Regions from separate parts of the Brenneria izadpanahii genome, predicted to be linked through region 2. Evidence: predicted binding sites of a transcription regulator. Region 2 holds the regulator's gene; each other region holds the start of a gene.
The links. The regulator PurR, encoded in region 2, represses purine synthesis genes. The targets are predictions, from matches to a motif close to CANGCAAACGTTTGCNTG.

Region 1 (5,329 bases), 1.8 Mb from region 2:
GCAGGCGCAGATTATTCTGCGCGATCGCTGTCAGCAACGTCACGATCTGGCGACGCGCGGTATGGAAATGCGCGGTTTCGCTATTCATCCGTTGCGCCTGGTCAGAGCCATGCAGGATATTGTCAATCATGATGTGACGCTGTGCGTGGATATGGGCAGTTTTCATATCTGGCTGGCGCGCTATCTGTATAGCTTCCGCGCGCGGCAGATACTGATGACCAATGGTCAGCAGACAATGGGCGTCGCCTTGCCCTGGGCCATCGCCTCGTCGCTGATTCACCCCGGTCAGAAGGTGATTTCGGTTTCAGGCGACGGCGGTTTTATGCAGTCCAGCATGGAGCTTGAAACCGCTGTGCGCCTGAAATGCAATCTGTTGCATATTATCTGGGTGGATAATGCCTATAACATGGTTGAGATTCAGGAGCAGAAAAAGTATCACCGCGCTTCCGGCGTTAAATTTGGTCCGATCGATTTTAAAGTGTATGCGGAAGCGTTCGGAGCCAAGGGGTTTGCGGTCGAATCGGAAGATGAATTAGTCAGCAAATTACGGCAGGCCATGGATACGCAGGGGCCGGCGGTCATCGCCATCCCGGTGGACTATTCGGACAATCAGCGTTTGATGGAGGATTTGAATATCAGTCAGCTGATATAAAACGAGCCGCTTTTCAGACCGTTGACAAAGCAGACTTGGTAATACCGAACCCCAATCCGTCGCTCCTGCGCAGGCGTGAATCTTCCTGATATCAATCCGCTGCCTGAAAGTAGATCCCCGCCTGCGCGGGGATGACGAGGAGGATCGGCGGCGATAACCGCTTTTGTCCGGCGTTGACGAAAGCGGTTATCGTCTATCTAGCGGTGTTTTCCGCGCTACCGTATACGTTGCCGGGCTGGTACGCTGAATGTTGCATAAAGGTTTACTATAAACCGAAGTGAAAACAGCCAGTAAAACGGTAAATCGGAAGGAATATCACCATGCTGATGAGGTCTGCCAAACGGATGATTAAACGCTGCGTCATTATTTGTATCGTGGCGGCGGCGACATTGCTGGTTATTCGGATTTATGACACCCAACGCGGCCCGGCCCTGGCGCCCTGGCATACGTTTGTGCCGGATGAACTTTCGGCGGACGAGCTCGATCGCGCCGACTGGCCGGCCTATCTGCGCGCCGAAGAGACGATTTTCCAGCAGGTCAATCAGCATGTGACTCAGGAGCTGGATGATGACGAACAGCGCCCCATCAACCGTTATTTTTCCGGCAGCCCGGTGTATCCGGGGAAGTTTCAGCATGACTGGAATCGTTCTTATGAACTGATGCCGGAAGGCGCGCCAAAAGGCGCGGTGGTGCTGCTGCATGGACTAACGGATTCCCCTTACAGCCTGCGGCATATCGCCGAACGTTATCGCCAGCGCGGTTTTGTCGTGGTCGGCATTCGCCTGCCGGCGCACGGTACGGTGCCCGGCGCTTTGACCGATACTCACTGGCGGGATTGGCTGGCGGCCACCCGTCTGGCGGTACGCGAGGCGGAGCATCAATTGGCGCAGGTTTCAGGCCAGGCATTGCCGCTGCACATGGTGGGCTTTTCCAACGGCGGCGCGCTGGTGCTGAAGTATGCGCTGGATGCGCTGGATGACCCCACGCTGGCGCGGCCGGAGCAGCTGATCCTGATTTCTCCGATGATCGGCGTTACCAGCTATGCCCGCTTTGCCGGGCTGGCGGGGCTGCCGGCGGTATTTCCGGCGTTTGCCAAATCGGCCTGGCTGGGAATTTTGCCGGAGTTTAATCCGTTCAAATATAACTCGTTTCCGGTCAACGGGGCGCGCCAGTCCTGGCTATTAACCCATGAACTGCAGAGGCAGCTTACCCGTAAGGCGCAGCATCGCGCTTTGGCGCAACTGCCGCCGGTACTGACTTTTCAGTCCGTGATGGATTTCACCGTGAGCACTCAGGCGGTAATTTCGGCGTTTTATGACCTTTTACCGGCGAACGGCAGCCAACTGGTGCTGTTTGACGTGAATCGCACCATCAACTTCGGGCCGTTGCTGCGTGGTTCGGCGGATCGCGCCGTCAGCCAGCTTTTACCGCCGGCGCCGCGTCATTATGACACCACGGTCATTACCAATGCGGCGCCGGACAGTGCGCATGCCGTCGCTTTTGACGTAAAGGCGGGGGAGAGGCAAAGCCGCTCCCGCGATTTGCAGATTGATTATCCGCCCGACGTTTACTCGCTGTCGCACGTCGCCTTGCCCTTTCCGGATAGCGATTCCCTGTATGGCCGTTTTTCGCAGAATCCCCGCGAATTCGGCCTGCCGCTGGGCATGATCGCGGCGCGGGGCGAACGTTCGGTGCTGGTCGTGGATCTGGATACTTTACTGCGGCTCTCCTCCAATCCGTTTTTTCCCTATTTGATACAGCGTATCGAGGGAAAGATCCCGCAATAGTCGGCGTTATTTCATCGTCAATAATTTTGTCAATCACTCAGCCAATCCCCGGCGGTTGGCGGGGGATTGGTTGAAATAATCTAATTTTGGTGCATTTTTCGCATTACTTTAACTAATGATTGTGGTGTGTTTTATGCGCTATTAACTACTAACCAATCCAGTTTTCATGTCAATAATTTTATCATTAATCTCAATTTCATTATTTTTATACTGATAATTTTTTATTTTTTGGAGTTTATATCTATTTATGGCGGTTTGGCCGCTTAGGGGGCGGAACCTTTTCCATATAGATTATCTTATGGCTAAGGGGATAGTTTAACCGGCGTTTCAGTGGTAAGTTCATTAACAAGATATCGTTTGCGTGATGGCCGTAATCCGCCCGAACGCAGTGCTCCGAACAGAGGGAAAAGATGGCTAAGCAGACTCCGTTGTATCAACAGCACCTGGCAGACGGTGCCAAAATGGTTGATTTTCACGGCTGGATGATGCCGCTGCATTACGGCTCACAGCTTGATGAGCATCACATCGTACGTCGTGATGCCGGTATGTTTGATGTGTCTCATATGACCATCGTGGACTTGCACGGCGCCAGAACCCGCGAATTTCTGCGCTATCTGCTGGCGAACGATGTCGCCAAACTCACTCAGCCCGGCAAGGCGCTTTATACCGGCATGTTGAACGCGTCCGGCGGCGTTATCGACGATCTGATCGTTTACTTCATTACGGAAGACTATTTCCGTCTGGTGGTGAATTCGGCGACCCGTGAAAAAGATTTAGCCTGGATCGTCCAGCACGCCGAGCCTTTTATGGTGGATGTCCGCGAGCGTGACGATCTGGCGTTAGTCGCCGTTCAGGGGCCGCGGGCGCAGGAAAAGGCGCAGAGTCTGCTCAATGATTCCCAGCGTGAAAAGATCGCCGGTATGAAGCCGTTTTTCGGCGTTCAGGCCGACGATCTTTTCATCGCCACGACGGGTTACACTGGTGAAGCCGGTTATGAAATCGCGCTGCCGAAGGAGAAGGTTGTTGCGCTATGGCAGCAGCTTCTGTCGGCCGGGGTCAAGCCATGCGGATTGGGCGCGCGCGATACGCTGCGTCTGGAAGCCGGGATGAACCTTTATGGCCAGGATATGGATGAAGGCATTTCGCCGCTGGCCGCCAACATGGGCTGGACGATTGCCTGGCAGCCGGAAGATCGCCAGTTTATCGGCCGTGAAGCGCTGGAGCGTCAGAGGGAAAAGGGAACTGAGCAGCTAGTCGGATTGGTGATGACGGAAAAAGGCGTATTGCGTAATGATTTGCCAGTGCGCTTTACTGATAGTGAAGGGGTGATGCGGGAAGGCGTGATTACCAGCGGATCCTTTTCACCCACGCTTGGCGTGAGCATTGCGCTGGCGCGCGTCCCGGCCGGCATTGGCGAACAGGCGATTGTTCAAATCCGCAATCGCGAACTCCCGGTGCATGTCACCAAGCCTGGCTTTGTCCGTGCCGGAAAAGCTATTGTTCAATATTAACGCTATCCGGATTTCAACCGCGGCCAGCCGTGCCGCGGCTTGTAAATTCAAGGGTATGCGGTTCAGTTTTAACCGTTTTGTGAAGGAAGGAGAGGGTGGCAATGAGCGATGTACCAGCAGAATTAAAATATACCGCTTCGCACGAGTGGGTGCTGTCTGAAGGTGAGGGCGTCTATCTCGTCGGTATTACCGAACACGCGCAGGAATTATTGGGCGATATGGTGTTTATCGATTTGCCGGAAGTCGGCACTATCGTTTCCGCCGGCGATGACTGCGCCGTGGCCGAATCGGTCAAGGCGGCGTCCGATATTTATGCGCCCATCAGCGGCGAGATCATCGAAGTCAACGAAGAGTTGGAAAACTCGCCGGAATTGGTTAACAGCGCGCCCTATAGCGATGGCTGGCTGTTCCGTATCAGATCGTCCGACGAGTCCGACTTAAACGAACTGCTTGATGCCGAGGGATATCAGGCCGCTCTGGAAGAAGACGAATAAATCGTGACTGCGCCCCGGACTCCGTTGAGCCGGGGCGTTTTATTTTGTTCCCTCGCTCTGGGTTATCCCGCCGGGTGTGACGCAGAGAATGTTTGATGCAGGAAATTTTCGTAATGACCCAGACTCTCAGTCAACTTGAACATAACAGCGCTTTCGTGGAACGTCATATTGGTTCTTCCGCCGGGCAGCAACAGCAGATGCTGGCCGCGGTCGGCGCGGATTCGCTCGATGCGTTAATCCGGCAGATCGTGCCCGCCGATATCCAGTTACCCAGCCCGCCCGCGGTCGGCGATGCGGCGACGGAACATCAGGCGCTGGCCGAGCTGAAAGCGATCGCCGGCCAGAATCAGCGTTATAAAAGCTATATCGGCATGGGGTATAGCGCCGTGCTGATGCCGCCGGTGATTTTACGCAACGTGCTGGAAAATCCGGGATGGTACACGGCCTATACGCCTTATCAGCCGGAAGTTTCCCAAGGGCGTTTGGAAGCGTTGCTGAATTTTCAACAAGTGACTCAGGATCTGACTGGGCTGGAGCTGGCTTCGGCTTCCCTGCTGGACGAAGCGACGGCGGCGGCGGAAGCGATGGCGATGGCGAAGCGCATCAGCAAACTCAAACAGGCCAACCGTTTCTTCGTTGCCGATGACGTTCATCCGCAAACGCTGGATGTGGTGCGCACGCGCGCCGAAACCTTCGGTTTTGAAGTAGTGGTCGGTAGAGCGGAGCAGGCGCTGACGGACGACGGCGTGTTCGGCGTGTTGTTGCAACAGACCGGTACGACCGGCGAGTTGCATGATTATGGCGCCCTGATGGCGGAGCTGAAAAAACGTAAGGTGGTCAGCTGCGTTAGCGCCGATATCATGGCGCTGGTGCTGTTGACCGCGC
Region 2 (5,329 bases):
ATCCTGTTTTGATGATGCAAATTGGAAGGCGCTAACTATAAACCGGTTTTAGATTATGTTCGAAATAAACAAAGCAGTTACAGAAATAAGTCTCGTCATTCGTTTCCGCGTTTAAATTCTCGCCGCAAGTTTTATTAATCAGGTTTGCCGAGGCGCATTTCCGCAATCAGGTTTGGTTTTCATCTGAATATGGGGCACACTGCATGGTATAGCAATGAGTCGTTACTCATTTTCATTTAAGTCATTCTTTGAGAGGCGAGACGCATGTTTACCGGTATTGTTCAAGGCACTGCGCCGGTGGTGTCTATTGATGAAAAAGTAAATTTCCGCACCCATGTTCTTCAATTGCCGCCAGAGTTATTACCGGGATTAGTGCCAGGCGCATCCGTGGCCAACAATGGCTGCTGCCTGACGGTAACCTCAGTAGAGGGCGATCGCGTCAGTTTTGACCTGATGAAAGAAACGCTCCGGCTGACCAATCTGGGGGATATCGCCGAAGGCGATCGCGTGAACCTTGAACGAGCGGCGAAGTTCGGCGATGAGATTGGCGGGCATGTTATGTCCGGTCATATTATTTGCACGGCGGAAGTGGTAAAGATTCTGGTTTCAGAAAATAATCATCAGATCTGGTTCCGCCTGTCGGATGAATCGCTGATGAAGTATGTATTGCATAAAGGTTTTATCGGAATTGACGGCATCAGCCTGACCATCGGCGAAGTTACTCGCAGCCGCTTCTGCGTGCATTTGATTCCCGAGACGTTAAATCGTACCACGCTGGGGCTGAAGAAGCTGGGACAGCGGGTGAATATCGAAATCGATCCACAGACTCAGGCCGTGGTGGATACGGTAGAGCGGGTGTTGGCCAGCCAGCAGGTTAAAGGTTCGGACAGCGAAGAATAGCCGGTTAAAAAAACGCCCGGGAATAATTTCCGGGCGGTTTGATATCTAAAAAAGATTAGCGCGGAACGCGCAATCCCCCCTCGATACCCTCTTTACTGAATAGGACTTGCCATAGCTGAATATTCCGGGCTCGGAACGCGCCCGCGCAGGCGTTAAGGTAGTAGCTGAACATACGGCGAAAACGCGCGGAGTAGCGGTCGGAAAGTTCAGGCCAATGCTGCTGAAAACGTTCGTACCATGCCATCAAGGTGCGATCGTAATCGGCGCCGAAATTATGCCAGTCTTCCATCACCATATAGGGTTCGCTGGCTTGCGCGATATGCTGGACGGAAGGGACGCAACCGTTAGGGAAAATGTATTTATTGATCCAGGGATCGACCTCGGAGTCGGTTTTCTGCGCGCCGATAGTATGCAGCAGAAATAATCCGTCCGGCTTAAGGTTCTTATTTACGATCCGGAAATAGGCATCGTAATTTTTGGGCCCACATGTTCAAACATCCCGACGGACACGACCCGATCAAATTGTAAATCCAGATCGCGGTAGTCCTGCAATAAAATGGTGACATCCAGATCTTTGCAACGCTGTTGCGCTAACTTTTGCTGCTCTTTGGAAATGGTGACGCCGCTGACGGATACGCCATAACGACGAGCGGCATATTCAGCCAGTCCGCCCCAGCCGCAGCCGATATCCAGCAGCTTCATTCCGGGTTTCAGTTGCAGCTTCTCGCAGATCATCTGAAGTTTGTCTTCTTGCGCCTGCTCCAGCGTGGTTGCCTGTTTCCAGTAGCCGCAAGAGTATTGCATGTAAGGATCCAGCATCAGCGAAAATAGGTCGTTGCCGAGATCATAGTGCTCTTTACCGACAATCCATGCGCGTTTTTTGGATTGCAGATTAATCAGCCTTGCGGCGACAACGCGCAGAATGTCTTTCAAGTGGTGGGGAACTTTTTTATCCAGACCGGCGCGCAGTATGCGATGAAAAAACATATCCAGCTTTTCGCATTCCCACCAACCATCCATGTAGCTTTCACCTAATCCCAATGAGCCTTCACGCAATACACGTTTAAAAAAATCAGGATTTTTAACCTTTATATCAAAAGGGCGCGAACCGTTGATTTTGACGTCGGCCATGTCCAGCATTTCACGGACAATTTGAAACCAGGAGCTGTCATGTCGCGCCTGGTCTTCTACATCCTCTACACATGATGAACTCATAATTTCTCCCTACCTTGCTGCTTACGGTGAAAACTGCAAGGAAAGCATAGACAATTTTTTACCCATTAACGGCATCGGTGGGTATAACCCATCGTCTACCCTCTGAATGACAAAGAGGAAAATGAAGAGAAAAAAGCCGGTACGTAAACACGTAGGGGCACTCATCCTTAATATAAATACGCATATTCCGTATGCGTTTAACACTAAAGGATAGTTATAAATATGGTTGTTGTCGCTAAAGCCGCTAATTAGTTTATGACTGCTTCAGCCAGGGTACAAGTATAAATTGGCTGAAGCAGCGGCGGGACGCGTTGTTCCGGGCGGGATATAAAAGTGCGGGCGTAACTCAGGAATAACGCCGGTAATCGCGAAATGGACCGTCGGCAACGGAGCGGCGCTCGATTAGCGCCGGATGCACCTCGATGACCTGCGCATCTTCACGCTTACTGGTGATACGGTCCAGCAGCATCGCAAGAGCCGATTGCCCCAGCCGTTCTTTGGGCTGGTGAATCGTGGTCAGCGCAGGGGTGAAGAAGCGGGAATGGCGGACATTGTCATAACCAATTACCGATATGTCTTGAGGAACGCGAAGTCCCAGTTCATCCGCCGCGCAAATCGCGCCCATAGCCATAATATCCCCTCCGCAAAAAACCGCCGTGGGGCGATGTTTCTGCGCCAGAATTTGGTGCATCGCTTTATAGCCGGACTCAGGCTCAAAATCGCCCTGAACGATCCATTCGTCATGAATCTGAATATCGGCATCGCCCAGCGCTTTTAAAAAACCACGATGGCGGCCGCTGCCGGTGTTTCGCTCCAGGATGCCATGAATGGCGCCGATATCCCGGTGACCGCGCTCGATAAGATAACGACCCGCCATATAACCGCCTTCAAAGGCGTTATCAATGATGGTATCGGTAAAATCGCTGTGCGCCTGGCCCCAATCCATCACCACCATCGGAATGCTGCGATAGTCTTCCAGCATGGCGAGCAATTGGGGGGGATATTCCGCGCACATCACCAGCAGCCCGTCGACGCGCTTTTGCGCCAGCATGGAAAGGTAGGCGCGCTGTTTATCAATATCGTTATGCGAATTACACAAAATCAACGTGTAGCCTTTGGCATAGCAGCTGTTTTCAACGGCCTCGATGATTTCAGCAAAGTAGGGCGCTTCACTGGATGTCGCCAATAGCCCGATGGATTTGGTGTGATTGACTTTAAGGCTACGGGCGACGGCACTGGGTGAATAGTGTAGCTCTTTAATGGCGGCCCTTACGGCGGCCTTGGTTTCTTCGGCGACGAAACGTGTTTTGTTAATCACGTGCGATACGGTTGTGGTCGAAACGCCAGCACGTTTTGCCACATCTTTGATCGTTGCCATGTAAAAATGACTCCTAACCGACTCATTGCAGTCGTAAGTATATTGTTAATCGTTTGCCTACGTTTAAAGTTCTCTTTCTATATAAAAAGACAGAATTTCAGAAGGAGAATGCCGAATGTTGTACCTGAAGGGGCAAGGCTGACTTTTTCGACCAATACGCGGCGTGCCATCAAACAGCGGATTTTGTCCGATTTAGCACGAAAGTGGAAGCGGTAATTTATACTATTAGTGATATGCAGGTATGAGTTTTTTCCGTCGGACTGTGCAAGAATTGCTACAGTTATACAGTATGTTGTTTTAGCCCAACGTTGGCTTGGGATTACAAAGATGGTCGATGCTGTCTTCTGATAACTTGTATGCACAAAGGAAACGCCTATGGATACTGACCTGAAGTTGTCGCTGTTCGCCACCGTCGGCGCGTTGGTAATGATTATTATATTTAGCTTTGTGGCTGTGATGAATTAATTGATGGCGAGCCGTATGGCCGTTAACGTCATTATCCGTTCGGGCGCGTTCAATCGCGCCCGAACTTCTATATGGCTTTCAGCGAATAGTCTGCGGGGTGACGACGCGCCGCGCGCCGACATAATGATCCTGCCAGTAATCTTCACTCAATTTGCTGATGCGGATATCAGAGCCTGTACGCGGCGATTGAATAAACTTTCCATCTCCCAGATAAACGCCCACGTGGTCGGCCGCGCCACGGTTGTTGATGCGGAAGAAAACTAAATCGCCGCTTTCCAACTCGCTTTTTTTAATCGGCGCGGCGTCGCGCAAGTGATACATTTCATTCGCGGTGCGGGGGATGGGGATTTTTACAATATCCTTATAGGCGTAATAAACCAAACCGCTGCAGTCGAATCCGGTAAAGGGCGATGAGCCTCCCCAATGATAGGGTTTGCCCACTTGGCCCATCAGTTTATTCATCGCCGTCAATTTAGCATGCTGATAGCGTTTTTTATGGGCTTCGCTCAGCGTTAAGCCTTTTTCTGCCTCGCCTTTCAACGCGCTTTTTTTGGTCCGCGCGGAAGCCAGCCTGGATTCGTTTCCCGCATGCGTTTTTTTGAGATTGCGTTTAACTAATGCCGGGGTACTGCTTTTGGTTCTCGATAGCGCCGGTTCCGGTTTACGTTTCACGAGGCGAGGGGTTTTAACTTTAGCTGCGGAGTCGGTTTTGCTGGCGGCGGGTTCTTTGTTTTTTACCGGCGCCGGCGATTTTTGAGGCGTTTTCTTCGTCGGCTTGGTTTTTTTATGATCCCCGTCGGGTACGCTGTTCACACTGGCTTTTCGCGGCGGCAAATTCGGCGTATGAGGCGCCGCCTGTGCCAGATTCAGGAATAGGTTACTGAAAAACACTATAAAAATGGTAGTAAATAAACGCATGATAGCCGCGATCGATTATCGTCATTAAATCACTAAGTGCGCACAGTATTCCCGAAAACGGCATTATAAAAAAGTGGGATTAGGCGCTTTATTCACACAGAATAGTGAAAAAAAGTTAATGGCGATTTTTTCGATGGTTTTACCAGCAATTTTTGTTGTGAGTTTCATCACATGTAATCTATGGTAGGGTAAAGAGATAGCCACACAAAAAATGGCGTTTTTTTGTGGGCGTCGCCCTCGTTACAATGTGGTTGAGTAGATAGCGCTGTAGCGGCGCATCTGATGATACTCATGGTTAATGAACGTGACGTTAGCCATCCTATAGGTTTGAGGAAGCAAGAGAATGACGACAACGACAATTGAAAAAATTCAGCGCCAGATCGCTGAAAACCCGATCCTGCTGTATATGAAAGGTTCCCCTAAATTGCCCAGCTGCGGTTTTTCCGCGCAGGC
Region 3 (5,329 bases), 1.7 Mb from region 2:
CAGCGGCATGCCCGGCACCATCCAATAGATGAAATAGCCGACGCCCACGACGGTAATCAACACCAGAACCAGCGCCAACCCGATAATTTCACGCCCGTAGTGCAGGAATTCGCGCGTCGGCGTTTTCCAACCGTCGGCGAACAGCAGCGGCGGAATGAACAGCACCATAAATAACTCGGGATTGAAATCAACGTGCAAACCGAACTGAGGCCAGGCAAGAATCGCACCAACGGCTATTTGCATCAACGGAAGCGGTATTTGAAAAGGTAGAATTCGTGTAACCACCCCTGATAAAGAAACTACCAGGGTCAAAATAAGAATAGTAAAAAAGATTTCCATGCTTTCCTTAGACTCACTCCTGCAGCATTAAAAATGGGTTAGGCACCCGTCAATCCCATGAAGTACTACATAATATTTAACGCATCTATTCTGTCATTAAAATGAATTTCTGAGCGGAAAAATTTATATTTTTCGTATTTTCACACACCAAACTTCAACTGATAACAAATGAAGCCGCGCAGAGAAACATAAAGTTCACCGCGCAGGGGGAAAAACCATTGCAATCAGAGAGTAAGACGCGGCGGCAAACGGCCGCCGCATTGGCGGGATACGGAAATTCGCAGTGATAAGCAAGACGGGAAAGATATAGCCGAGTTCGGGGGCGGCACGATCCCCCGAACTCAAATTCAAAACGGCTTAGAGCGCCCAACCGCCGGCGTAGAACACCACCAGAGCAAGGGCGATAAGAACGGTGCCGATATTCAGTTTCCGCCATTCGCCGGAGAAAATACGTCCCAACACCAGCGAACCAAAGCCCAGCATAATGCCGGTCACAATGTTACAGGTCAGCACGATAAACACCGCGCACACCAGACCCGACATCGCATCAACAAAGTCGTCGAAGTTCAGTTTGGTTACATTGCCCAACATCAGTAAACCGACATACATCAGCGCCGGCGCAGTCGCATATCCGGGAACCAGATAAGACAGCGGGGACAGGAACAGGATCAGCAGGAACAACACGCCGACGACCGTCGCGGTCAGACCGGTTTTACCGCCGGCTGCCGTACCAGCGGCGGATTCAATATAAACCGCCGCCGGAGATGTCCCAACCAGACTGGAAAGAATGCTGCTAACGGAGTCAGACGTCAGCGCTTTACCGCCATTGACGATTTGTCCGTCTTTATCCAGCAAGTTCGCCTGACCGGCAACCGCGCGAATAGTACCGGTCGCATCAAATACCGCCGTCATCACCAACGCCAGAACGCTGGGCAACACCACCGGCTGCAGCGCGCCCATAATATCCAGGCTGAAAATCAGTGAAGAACCATCCTCGCCGCTCAAGCTAGGCCAGGCGAACCAGCCCTGAAATTTCACATTCGGATCGAAGATTAAACCGATAATGGAAATGACGATGATCACCAATAAAATGCCGCCCGGAACACGGCGTTTTTCCAACCCGATGGTAGCGGCCAGCCCTATCAAGGCCATGATAACCGGGAAAGAGGTGAAGTTGCCCAAAGCGACAGGCAGACCGTCAATCGGATTTTTTATCACCAGGCCAATGCCGTTGGCGGCGATAATCAACAGGAACAAACCAATGCCGATACCGGTTCCGTGCGCCACCCCAAGCGGGAGATTGCGCAGGATCCAGGAGCGGATCCCGGTGGCGGAAATGATGGTGAACAGAACCCCCATCAGGAAAATCGCGCCCAGCGCAACCGGAATGCTAATCTGCTGCCCCAATACCAGACTGAATGCCGTAAAGGCGGTCAGAGATATCGCGCAGCCGATGGCCATCGGCAGATTGGCCCACAGCCCCATCAGCAATGAGCCGAATCCGGCGACCAGACAGGTTGCGACAAATACCGCGGCCGGAGGGAAACCGGCTTTACCCAACATGCCCGGTACAACGATAACCGAGTAAACCATAGCCAGAAACGTAGTTAACCCTGCCAACACTTCCTGGCGCACATTGCTGCCGCGCTGTGTTATTTTGAAAAATGCATCAAGCGCGCCATGCGGACGCGCCGCACCATCAGCCTGACGAGTAGTATTCGACATGGTGGTATCCCCTGAATGAAATGTCATTATTATTTAAGGTAAATCGTAGGTGGTTCACCCAGCCCTGCACTGGGTATGCATCCGTATAACCAATGCATCCAAACCTTGAGGCCCTGCACGCAAACGATTACTTCGTTCAATGCAAACCTCATAATTTTGCCAGGTTACTTTTTGTAAGCGAAAGATTATCCTGCTTCCCCGGCATCCATTTCAACTGCTAATCAAGACTATTTACCAATGCCTTACTTATGTCTTACCTATGCCCGGCCGACGTCACGGGGCGCTTGCCATTTACAACGGTCAAAAAGCTCAGCGGGAAGCCCCTGCGCGCCGCGCAAAACAACCAATCAAAATGCCGGTTTATTTTAAACAAACTAGAAATTCATATTTTTGTGATTAGTATCACAAAAAAGTTGACCAAGCGTATCAGCGCGAGTATTCTTCAAAACGTGAGATACATCACAGATACAATTTCACTGATGGGAGTTTGAAAAATGAAGCTGCTGAATAAAATCATCGCTATGTTTGAAAACATCAACCTGGGCTTTGGTACTTTCAATCATTGATTGCAAAGAAAGTGAGGGGAATAAAGATGAGAGTTGTCCGTATAATCAATAAATTATTAGAAGCGCTGGGCAAAACCTATCGTTGTGTTTAATCCCCGCGCTATCTTCCGTTAAACATAAAATGGCTGCCGACAGGCAGCCATTTTTGTTGATGAAAAAGAATTGATAACTCACGTCTCTTCGTCACACTCCGGCGTATAAAGAGACCTCACCAGCCGGACGGGTTTTAAAACGGCGATGCAGCCACAGATACTGCTCCGGCGCCCGCATGATCTCATTTTCTATCACTTTATTCATGTAGCTGGCGGCGGCATGTTCATCGTGATAGGGATAATCCTGTAGTTCGGGCTGAATCACCAGCTTGTACCCGGATGCATCCGGTTTACGGATTAAAACGATGGTGATCATGGATGGCTTCGCTAAGCGGCCGATAGTAAAGGTGCCATTGGTGGTCGCGGCGTTTTTCACGGCAAAAAACGGAGCGAAAACGCTGCCTTTCGGACCGTAATCCTGATCCGGGGCGAACCACACGGCCTCGCCGCCTTTCAGGGCATGAACCATACCTCGCAGATCTTTACGATCGATCATCGCCTTGTTCGAGCGGGAACGTCCCCACGTTTGCACCAGTTCCATCACCTTATTGTTGTGAGGACGATACATTGCCATCATCGGCTGGCACAGCCCCATCGCTCGCCCACCCAACTCCAGCGACATAAAGTGAATGCCGATGGCCATCACCCCGCGTTTTTTTGCGCAAGCCTGCTGCAAGTTTTCCAGCCCCGAGACATCAAACCAGTGGCGAACCCGGCGATCCGACCAAAACCAGGCCATACCGGTTTCCACCAGCGCCATCCCCAACGAAGAAAAATTATTGACGATCATCGTCTCCCGCTCTTCGGCGGAAATATCGGGAAAGCACAGTTCAAGATTACGCCGAGCGATAGCCACTCTGCGTTTTAGAAAAAATCGGGAAAAACGCCCTGCGCTGCCGCCGATTTTCATCAGCAACGGGTAAGGCAATTGAACCAGCAGGAACAGAATGCCTAGACTGAACCAGGTGAGCCAGTAACGCGGATGAAGTAATACTCTGGTGAATTTTTGTTTAATTTTCATCAAATTCGTCTTTAAGTGATCATAACGCGTACCGCATAAAGAATCGCATTCGCATTCGCCGCGCTACGACTACTGTGACACCACTTATTGTATATAGTTTCTACACTGTATGAAATTCAATCGAACCGTCTAAATTTCATGTTTGAAACCGATATGGGAAGGCTGGTTATGGAGGGGATCATATAGGAGTGAACGAGTCCAACCGGCCGGCGACGGCTTCGGGTTGCCATCATACTCGTTTCGGCGCAAGGTGAGGAGTAGTAACAATAGAAATAATTAAGCCCCTCAGAATATCTGCGGGGCTTATGCATAATCAGGTATTTTCGGCGATGATATTTGAGCAACGGCGCAAGCCGGTCAATTATCTTCGGTCAAAGACCTTTAGATTACGCTAACGTTCACTGCTGATGGGCCTTTCTGGCCGCTTTCAACACTGAACTCAACTTTCTGGCCTTCGTCCAGGCTTTTGTAATCGTTACCCTGGCCTTGAATGGCGGAGAAGTGAACGAATACATCTTTGCTGCCGTCGGTCGGGGTGATGAAACCAAAACCTTTGCCAGCGTCAAACCATTTTACCAATCCAGTCATTTTATTAGACATAGAAAATTTCCTTTATATATTTAGATAGCCACTATAGGGCGGAGTAGGGTCTGTTACAGTGATTACTTATGGGCACTTATAAAAAGGAAATTCGTCGGATAAGAGACTGGATGCATCGCTTGAACTAGGAACCGCTTAATTACAATGTCTTACATAAATAGGTCTGTATTCCAGGCCGATGACTCATTAACGCATGAACACATTTTTATAGCAAGCCTTTTATTTTCAAAAAACACAAATGGCGGATAATGCGTTAAGCGTTCTTTTTAAGCAGAAATCATTGATAAAGAGGAATAACAAGTAATTAAACTCAATAAAATTTGAGGCGCAGGATAAAACGCTGCCGTTTTGAACAATGCGAAGCGTTAGCCCATTACAGACGACGAACGGCAAAACCAACGCGCCCGCGACTTGAAAAATGACGGGGATATCATTCACTCATCCCGATGATAATTATCACTTTATATCCAAATAAATCTATTCATTCTCATTCTTTTGCATTGACATTATTTCCCATTGTTTACTGCAAAGATGATATGATGCCCTATGAAAAAAAGCCGGAGAGATATAATGAATATTCATAATTTAACCTGGTATCCGGCACAACGATCGCGTGTTGAGACAATTATTGGTCAGACGGTCGTATCGGTTTGCACTCAAGGCCGGCCGGTAAATGCGCGAACGTTGCTTGATCTCATGTATGTGCAATTAAGTGAAATGGGAAAAAGGGAAGATATAGAAGGTATGATGACCGCCATTTCCATTCTGGAAAAGAATCAGGATGCTCACGCAAAAGAGTAGCATTCATGCCGCCAGTCGAATACTCCGGTCGTTTAATCAAACAAAGCGACCGGAGTTGAACTGGAGATGAATACCGATAAATTCACAACGTAATAACGTGAAAAATAAAAACATATCGCTTAAATAATTCGAGTTGCGAAAGTCCTCAACGGGCGGGCACCTGGAAAGAACCGGGTAACGCGGCC
Region 4 (5,329 bases), 540 kb from region 2:
GGAAAAAGCAGGTCATATCCATCCGGAAACCCGGATTATCGGCGTCGGTCGAGCCGATTGGGATAAAGCAGAATACACCCGCGTCATTCGTGATGCGCTGGATACCTTTATGAAAGAGCCGATTGACGAGGCGTTGTGGGAGACGCTAAGCAACCGGCTGGATTTCTGCAATCTTGATGTTGAAGATACGCAAGGTTTTGACCGGTTGGGCAAAATGCTCGACCAAAAAAACCGTACCACCATTAACTACTTCGCCATGCCGCCCAGCACTTTTGGGGCGATTTGCCGCGGTCTGGGCACCGCGGGGCTGAATAAAGAACCGTCTCGCGTGGTGATGGAAAAACCATTGGGAACGGATTTAGCCTCTTCGTGCGTTATCAATGATCAGGTCGCCGAGTATTTTAAAGAGTGTCAGGTTTATCGTATTGACCACTATTTAGGCAAAGAGACGGTGCTGAACCTGTTGGCGCTGCGTTTCGCCAACTCGCTGTTTTCCGCTAACTGGGATAACAGAACCATCGATCACGTACAGATCACGGTGGCTGAAGAAGTGGGAATCGAAGGGCGCTGGGGCTATTTTGATAAAGCGGGCCAGATGCGCGATATGATTCAAAACCATCTGTTGCAGATTCTGACCATGATTGCCATGTCGCCGCCTTCCGATCTGACAACCGATCGTATTCGTGATGAAAAGGTGAAAGTGTTGCGATCGCTGCGCCGCATCGATCGCAACAACGTGCATGAAACCACGGTGCGCGGACAGTACACCTCCGGTTTCGTCCAGGGCAATAAGGTGCCGGGTTATCTGGAGGAAGAGGGCGCCAATAAGACCAGCGATACGGAAACCTTCGTCGCCATTCGGGTTGATATTGATGACTGGCGCTGGTCCGGCGTGCCGTTTTATCTGCGCACCGGTAAACGCCTGCCGACGAAATGCTCCGAAGTCGTTGTCTATTTTAAAAACCCCGCGTTGAATCTGTTCCGTGATTCTTATCAGCAGCTACCGCAGAACAAGCTGATCATTCGCCTGCAGCCGGATGAAGGGATTGAAATTCAGATCTTGAATAAAATCCCAGGGCTGGAGCATAAGCACCGTTTGCAAACGGTTAAGCTGGATTTGAGTTTCTCCGAGACGTTTAACCAACAGCACCTGGCCGATGCCTATGAACGTTTGCTGTTGGAAACCATGCGCGGAATTCAGGCGTTGTTCGTGCGTCGGGACGAGGTTGAAGAAGCCTGGAAGTGGGTTGATTCAATTATGGACGCATGGTCAATGGATAACGATGCGCCGAAGCCTTATCAGGCGGGAAGCTGGGGGCCGGTGGCCTCTGTTGCGATGATCACCCGCGACGGACGTTCCTGGAATGAATTTGAGTAGCATTTGAGTTGTTGACGAAAGTCATAACTCATCCGGTAAGTACAGTTTTAATGTATGGCTAACGGTGCGGTCGGACGTCTGCAATTTATGCAGACCCCTGTGGCAGGGGCGCGCTATATCATTAATGATGCCCACGGGCATGACAGGAGATAACTTTTGATGAAAAACTGGAAAACGAGCGCGGAACAAATTTTGACTGCGGGCCCGGTCGTTCCTGTTATTGTGGTTAACAAGCTGGAGCACGCGGTGCCGATGGCAAAAGCCCTGGTCGCAGGAGGCGTTCGCGTTCTGGAACTGACGCTGCGTACCGACTGCGCCATAGACGCCATCCGCGCCATTGCTAAAGAAGTTCCTGAAGCGATTGTCGGCGCCGGTACGGTAACCAATCCCCAGCAATTGGCCGACGTGACTGAAGCCGGCGCGCAATTCGCCATCAGCCCAGGGCTGACCGAATCTTTGCTGAAAGCGGCAACCGCAGGCAGCATTCCGTTAATTCCGGGGATCAGCTCCGTATCTGAACTGATGCTGGGCATGGATTATGGCTTGCGTGAGTTCAAGTTCTTCCCGGCGGAAGCCAATGGCGGCGTGAAAGCGTTGCAGGCGATTGCCGGACCGTTTGCGCAGATCCGTTTCTGTCCGACCGGGGGAATTTCGCCGAAGAATTACCGTGATTACCTGGCGCTGAAAAGCGTACTGTGTGTCGGCGGTTCCTGGCTGGTGCCGAATGATGCGCTGGAAAGCGGCGACTACGCGCGTATCACCGAATTGGCGCGTGAGGCCGTTGCCGGGGCGAAAGCGTAATCATTAATCTATAAATCTATACCGTTTTATTCTCAGGCCACCCATGATTTATGGGTGGCTTTTTACTATCAGCGCAAGTTAACCGCTGACCTTAACGGCTGATGCGCTGTTTTTTGCTAATATGACGGCCTCATCGGTGGTTGATGCGCTTGCCAGCGCGACGCCCATACGGCGTTTACCGTTAATTTCCGGTTTACCGAACAGACGGATCTGCGTATAGGGATGCAGCGCGCTTTCCAGTCCTTGATAGCGTACATTCCGGCTTTCCAACTCCGGCAGAATCACGGCCGAAGCGGCTGCGCCGTACTGGCGAATGGCGCCGATTGGCAATCCCAGAAAAGCGCGAACATGGAGTGCGAATTCCGACAGATCCTGAGAAATCATCGTTACCATGCCGGTATCATGCGGGCGCGGCGAAACTTCGCTGAAAATGACATCGTCGCCGCAGACAAACAGCTCAACGCCGAATAATCCGTAACCGCCCAGCGCCTTGACCACATCGCCGGCTATTTTTTGCGCCCGTTCTTGCGCCAGCGCGCTCATTCGCTGTGGTTGCCAGGATTCGCGATAGTCGCCGTCCTCCTGGCGGTGGCCGATCGGTTCGCAAAAGTGAATGCCATCCACCGCATGGATCGTCAGCAGGGTAATTTCAAAATCGAAATTGACCAGCCCTTCGACAATAACGCGACCGCCGCCGGCACGACCTCCCTGCTGGGCGTATTGCCAGGCTTGGTCTAATTGCCGAGGTTCACGGATCAGGCTTTGTCCTTTACCCGATGAACTCATCACCGGTTTAACGATGCAGGGATAACCGATTTCCGCTACGGCCTGCCGAAAGCGCGTTTCGCTGTCGGCAAAACGGTAACTTGAGGTAGGAACGCCCAGCGTTTCGGCGGCCAGGCGGCGAATGCCTTCCCGATTCATAGTCAGAAGCGTAGCCTGCGCGCAGGGCACGACGTGATGTCCTTGTTGTTCAAGCTTTACCAACATATCGGTAGCGAGCGCTTCGATTTCCGGCACGATATAATCGGGGCGTTCGGCTTCAACCAATGCTTTTAACGCTTCGCCGTCCAACATGTTAATGACGTGGCTTCGATGAGCAACCTGCATGGCCGGCGCGTCGGCATAGCGATCGACCGCGATAACCTCAAGGCCTAAGCGCTGGCATTCGATCGCCACTTCTTTGCCCAACTCGCCGGAGCCCAGCAACATCACGCGAGTGGCATCAGTACGCAGGGCAGTTCCAATCGTTAACATCATGTGATACCTGATCTGGTTGTGAAAAATGGGCGCAGTATAAACGAAAACGTTTGCGTTCGCATCTGAGGCGACGTCAGGGGGCGGATGCGGAGCGACGGGGATTCTCCTCGCTTGGCATCGCCGGGTAATCGTGCCACTCTTGATCTCAGCACGGTTTTATTCCTGATCCAAGGGCTTTATTCCAGAACAGAAGGAGCACCATGACAGCACCGAAAGCAGCAAAAAGACCCTATCCGTTGACTATCCACAATGATACCCGTATCGATAATTACTATTGGCTGCGCGACGACGAGCGGGCCGATCCTGAGGTATTGGATTATTTGCAGCAGGAGAATAGCTACAGCAGTGCGATAATGGCCTCCTACGACGGCCTGAAACAGTCGCTGTATGAAGAAATGGTCGCCCGGATACCCTCGGAGGATATGTCGGTTCCCTACGTTAGAAACGGTTACCGCTATCAGAGTCGCTATGAGCCGGGTAAGGAATATCCTATCTACCGACGCCAGCCCGAAAATGTAACGGATGAATGGGAGACATTGCTGGATGGAAACCAGCGGGCGGAAAATCATGAGTTTTATAGTCTGGGCGTGTTGGAAGTCAGTCCTGATAATCAGGTGTTGGTGATATCGGAAGATTTCCTGTCCCGGCGGCAATACGACATTCGGTTTCGCGATCTTAGCCGCGGCGAGTGGCTGCCGGACGTCATCGAGAAGGTGTCTTCCGGGGCTGAATGGTCGGCGGATTCCAGCACGCTCTATTATGTCCGCAAACATCCGCAAACCTTGTTGCCGTATCAGGTTTATCGCCACCGGTTGGGAAGCGATCCGGCGTGCGATGAACTGGTCTATGAAGAGCAAGATGACACCTATTACGTCAGTCTGAGCAAGACAACGTCGGAACGCTACATCACCATTTACCTCAGTAGTACCACCAGCACGGAAGTTTTGCTGATCGATGCGGCGGCTAATGATGCGGCGCCGCAGGTGTTTATCGACCGGCGTAAGGATCATGAATATTGGGTAGACCATTATCGGGGCGTCTTTTATCTGCGTTCCAACCGGGAGGGGAAAAACTTCGGTCTGTACCGCACCAATGATATTGGGGAAGAGAGACTGGAAACGCTGATCGCGCCGCGGGAACATCGCGTTCTTGAAAGCTTTGAGCTGTTTCGTGACTGGCTGGTGGTGGAAGAAAGAGAGAAGGGGTTAACCTGCCTGCGGCAAATTCACTGGCAAACCCAGGAAGAGAAAAATATTACGTTCAATGACGCCAGCTATGTCACCTGGCTATCCTATAATCCGACGCCGGAAACCGCTTTGTTGCGTTATGGCTATGCCTCCATGACTACGCCAAGTTCACTTTATGAACTGAACATGGATACCGGTCAGCAGCAATTGCTCAAACAGGCTGAAGTAAAGCACTTCACTACGGATAATTATTGTAGTGAACGTTTGTGGATTACCGCTCGGGACGGCGTTGACGTTCCGGTTTCGTTGGTGTACCACCGCGAACATTTCAAGCCGGGCCAAAATCCCATCTTGGTATATGGCTATGGCGCGTATGGCAGCAGTATGGAGCCGGATTTTAGCGTTAGCCGATTAAGCCTGTTGGATAGAGGTTTTGTCTTCGCGCTGACCCATATTCGCGGCGGCGGAGAGCTGGGACAACAGTGGTATGACGACGGACGCTTGTTGAACAAGATGCATACATTTACCGATTTCATTGATGTTTCACAGGCGCTGGCGGAAAAAGGCTATGGCGATCGGCAAAAAATGTTTGCCATGGGCGGCAGTGCCGGCGGGCTATTGATGGGGGCGGTAGCGAATTTCGCGCCTGATTTGTTTAAAGGCGTTATCGCCCAGGTTCCGTTTGTCGATGTTCTGACCACGA

Region 1: a site for PurR is predicted at 2,786-2,803, ahead of gcvT (glycine cleavage system aminomethyltransferase GcvT). Genes of this name have one in related genera too.
Region 3: a site for PurR is predicted at 2,181-2,198, ahead of HC231_RS19710 (NCS2 family permease). Genes of this name have one in related genera too.
Region 4: a site for PurR is predicted at 3,479-3,496, ahead of purT (formate-dependent phosphoribosylglycinamide formyltransferase). Genes of this name have one in related genera too.

What each region holds. Positions count from the first base shown of each region.
Region 1 covers NZ_CP050854.1:4,484,935-4,490,263, reverse strand. Annotated here, with positions in the region: gene alsS (acetolactate synthase AlsS) at 1-652, shown strand, start outside; gene HC231_RS19980 (alpha/beta hydrolase) at 973-2,439, shown strand; gene gcvT (glycine cleavage system aminomethyltransferase GcvT) at 2,850-3,950, shown strand; gene gcvH (glycine cleavage system protein GcvH) at 4,052-4,444, shown strand; gene gcvP (aminomethyl-transferring glycine dehydrogenase) at 4,558-5,329, shown strand, end outside.
Region 2 covers NZ_CP050854.1:2,697,861-2,703,189, reverse strand. Annotated here, with positions in the region: gene HC231_RS12160 (riboflavin synthase subunit alpha) at 265-900, shown strand; partial or broken gene cfa (cyclopropane fatty acyl phospholipid synthase) at 956-2,115, opposite strand; gene purR (HTH-type transcriptional repressor PurR) at 2,462-3,493, opposite strand; gene cydH (cytochrome bd-I oxidase subunit CydH) at 3,869-3,958, shown strand; gene HC231_RS12140 (C40 family peptidase) at 4,037-4,876, opposite strand; gene grxD (Grx4 family monothiol glutaredoxin) at 5,220-5,329, shown strand, end outside.
Region 3 covers NZ_CP050854.1:4,428,009-4,433,337, forward strand. Annotated here, with positions in the region: gene HC231_RS19705 (Na+/H+ antiporter) at 1-339, opposite strand, end outside; gene HC231_RS19710 (NCS2 family permease) at 697-2,064, opposite strand; gene lpxP (kdo(2)-lipid IV(A) palmitoleoyltransferase) at 2,814-3,743, opposite strand; gene cspA (RNA chaperone/antiterminator CspA) at 4,125-4,343, opposite strand; gene HC231_RS19725 (hypothetical protein) at 4,914-5,144, shown strand.
Region 4 covers NZ_CP050854.1:2,161,029-2,166,357, forward strand. Annotated here, with positions in the region: gene zwf (glucose-6-phosphate dehydrogenase) at 1-1,378, shown strand, start outside; gene HC231_RS09655 (bifunctional 4-hydroxy-2-oxoglutarate aldolase/2-dehydro-3-deoxy-phosphogluconate aldolase) at 1,538-2,179, shown strand; gene purT (formate-dependent phosphoribosylglycinamide formyltransferase) at 2,258-3,436, opposite strand; gene HC231_RS09665 (S9 family peptidase) at 3,640-5,329, shown strand, end outside.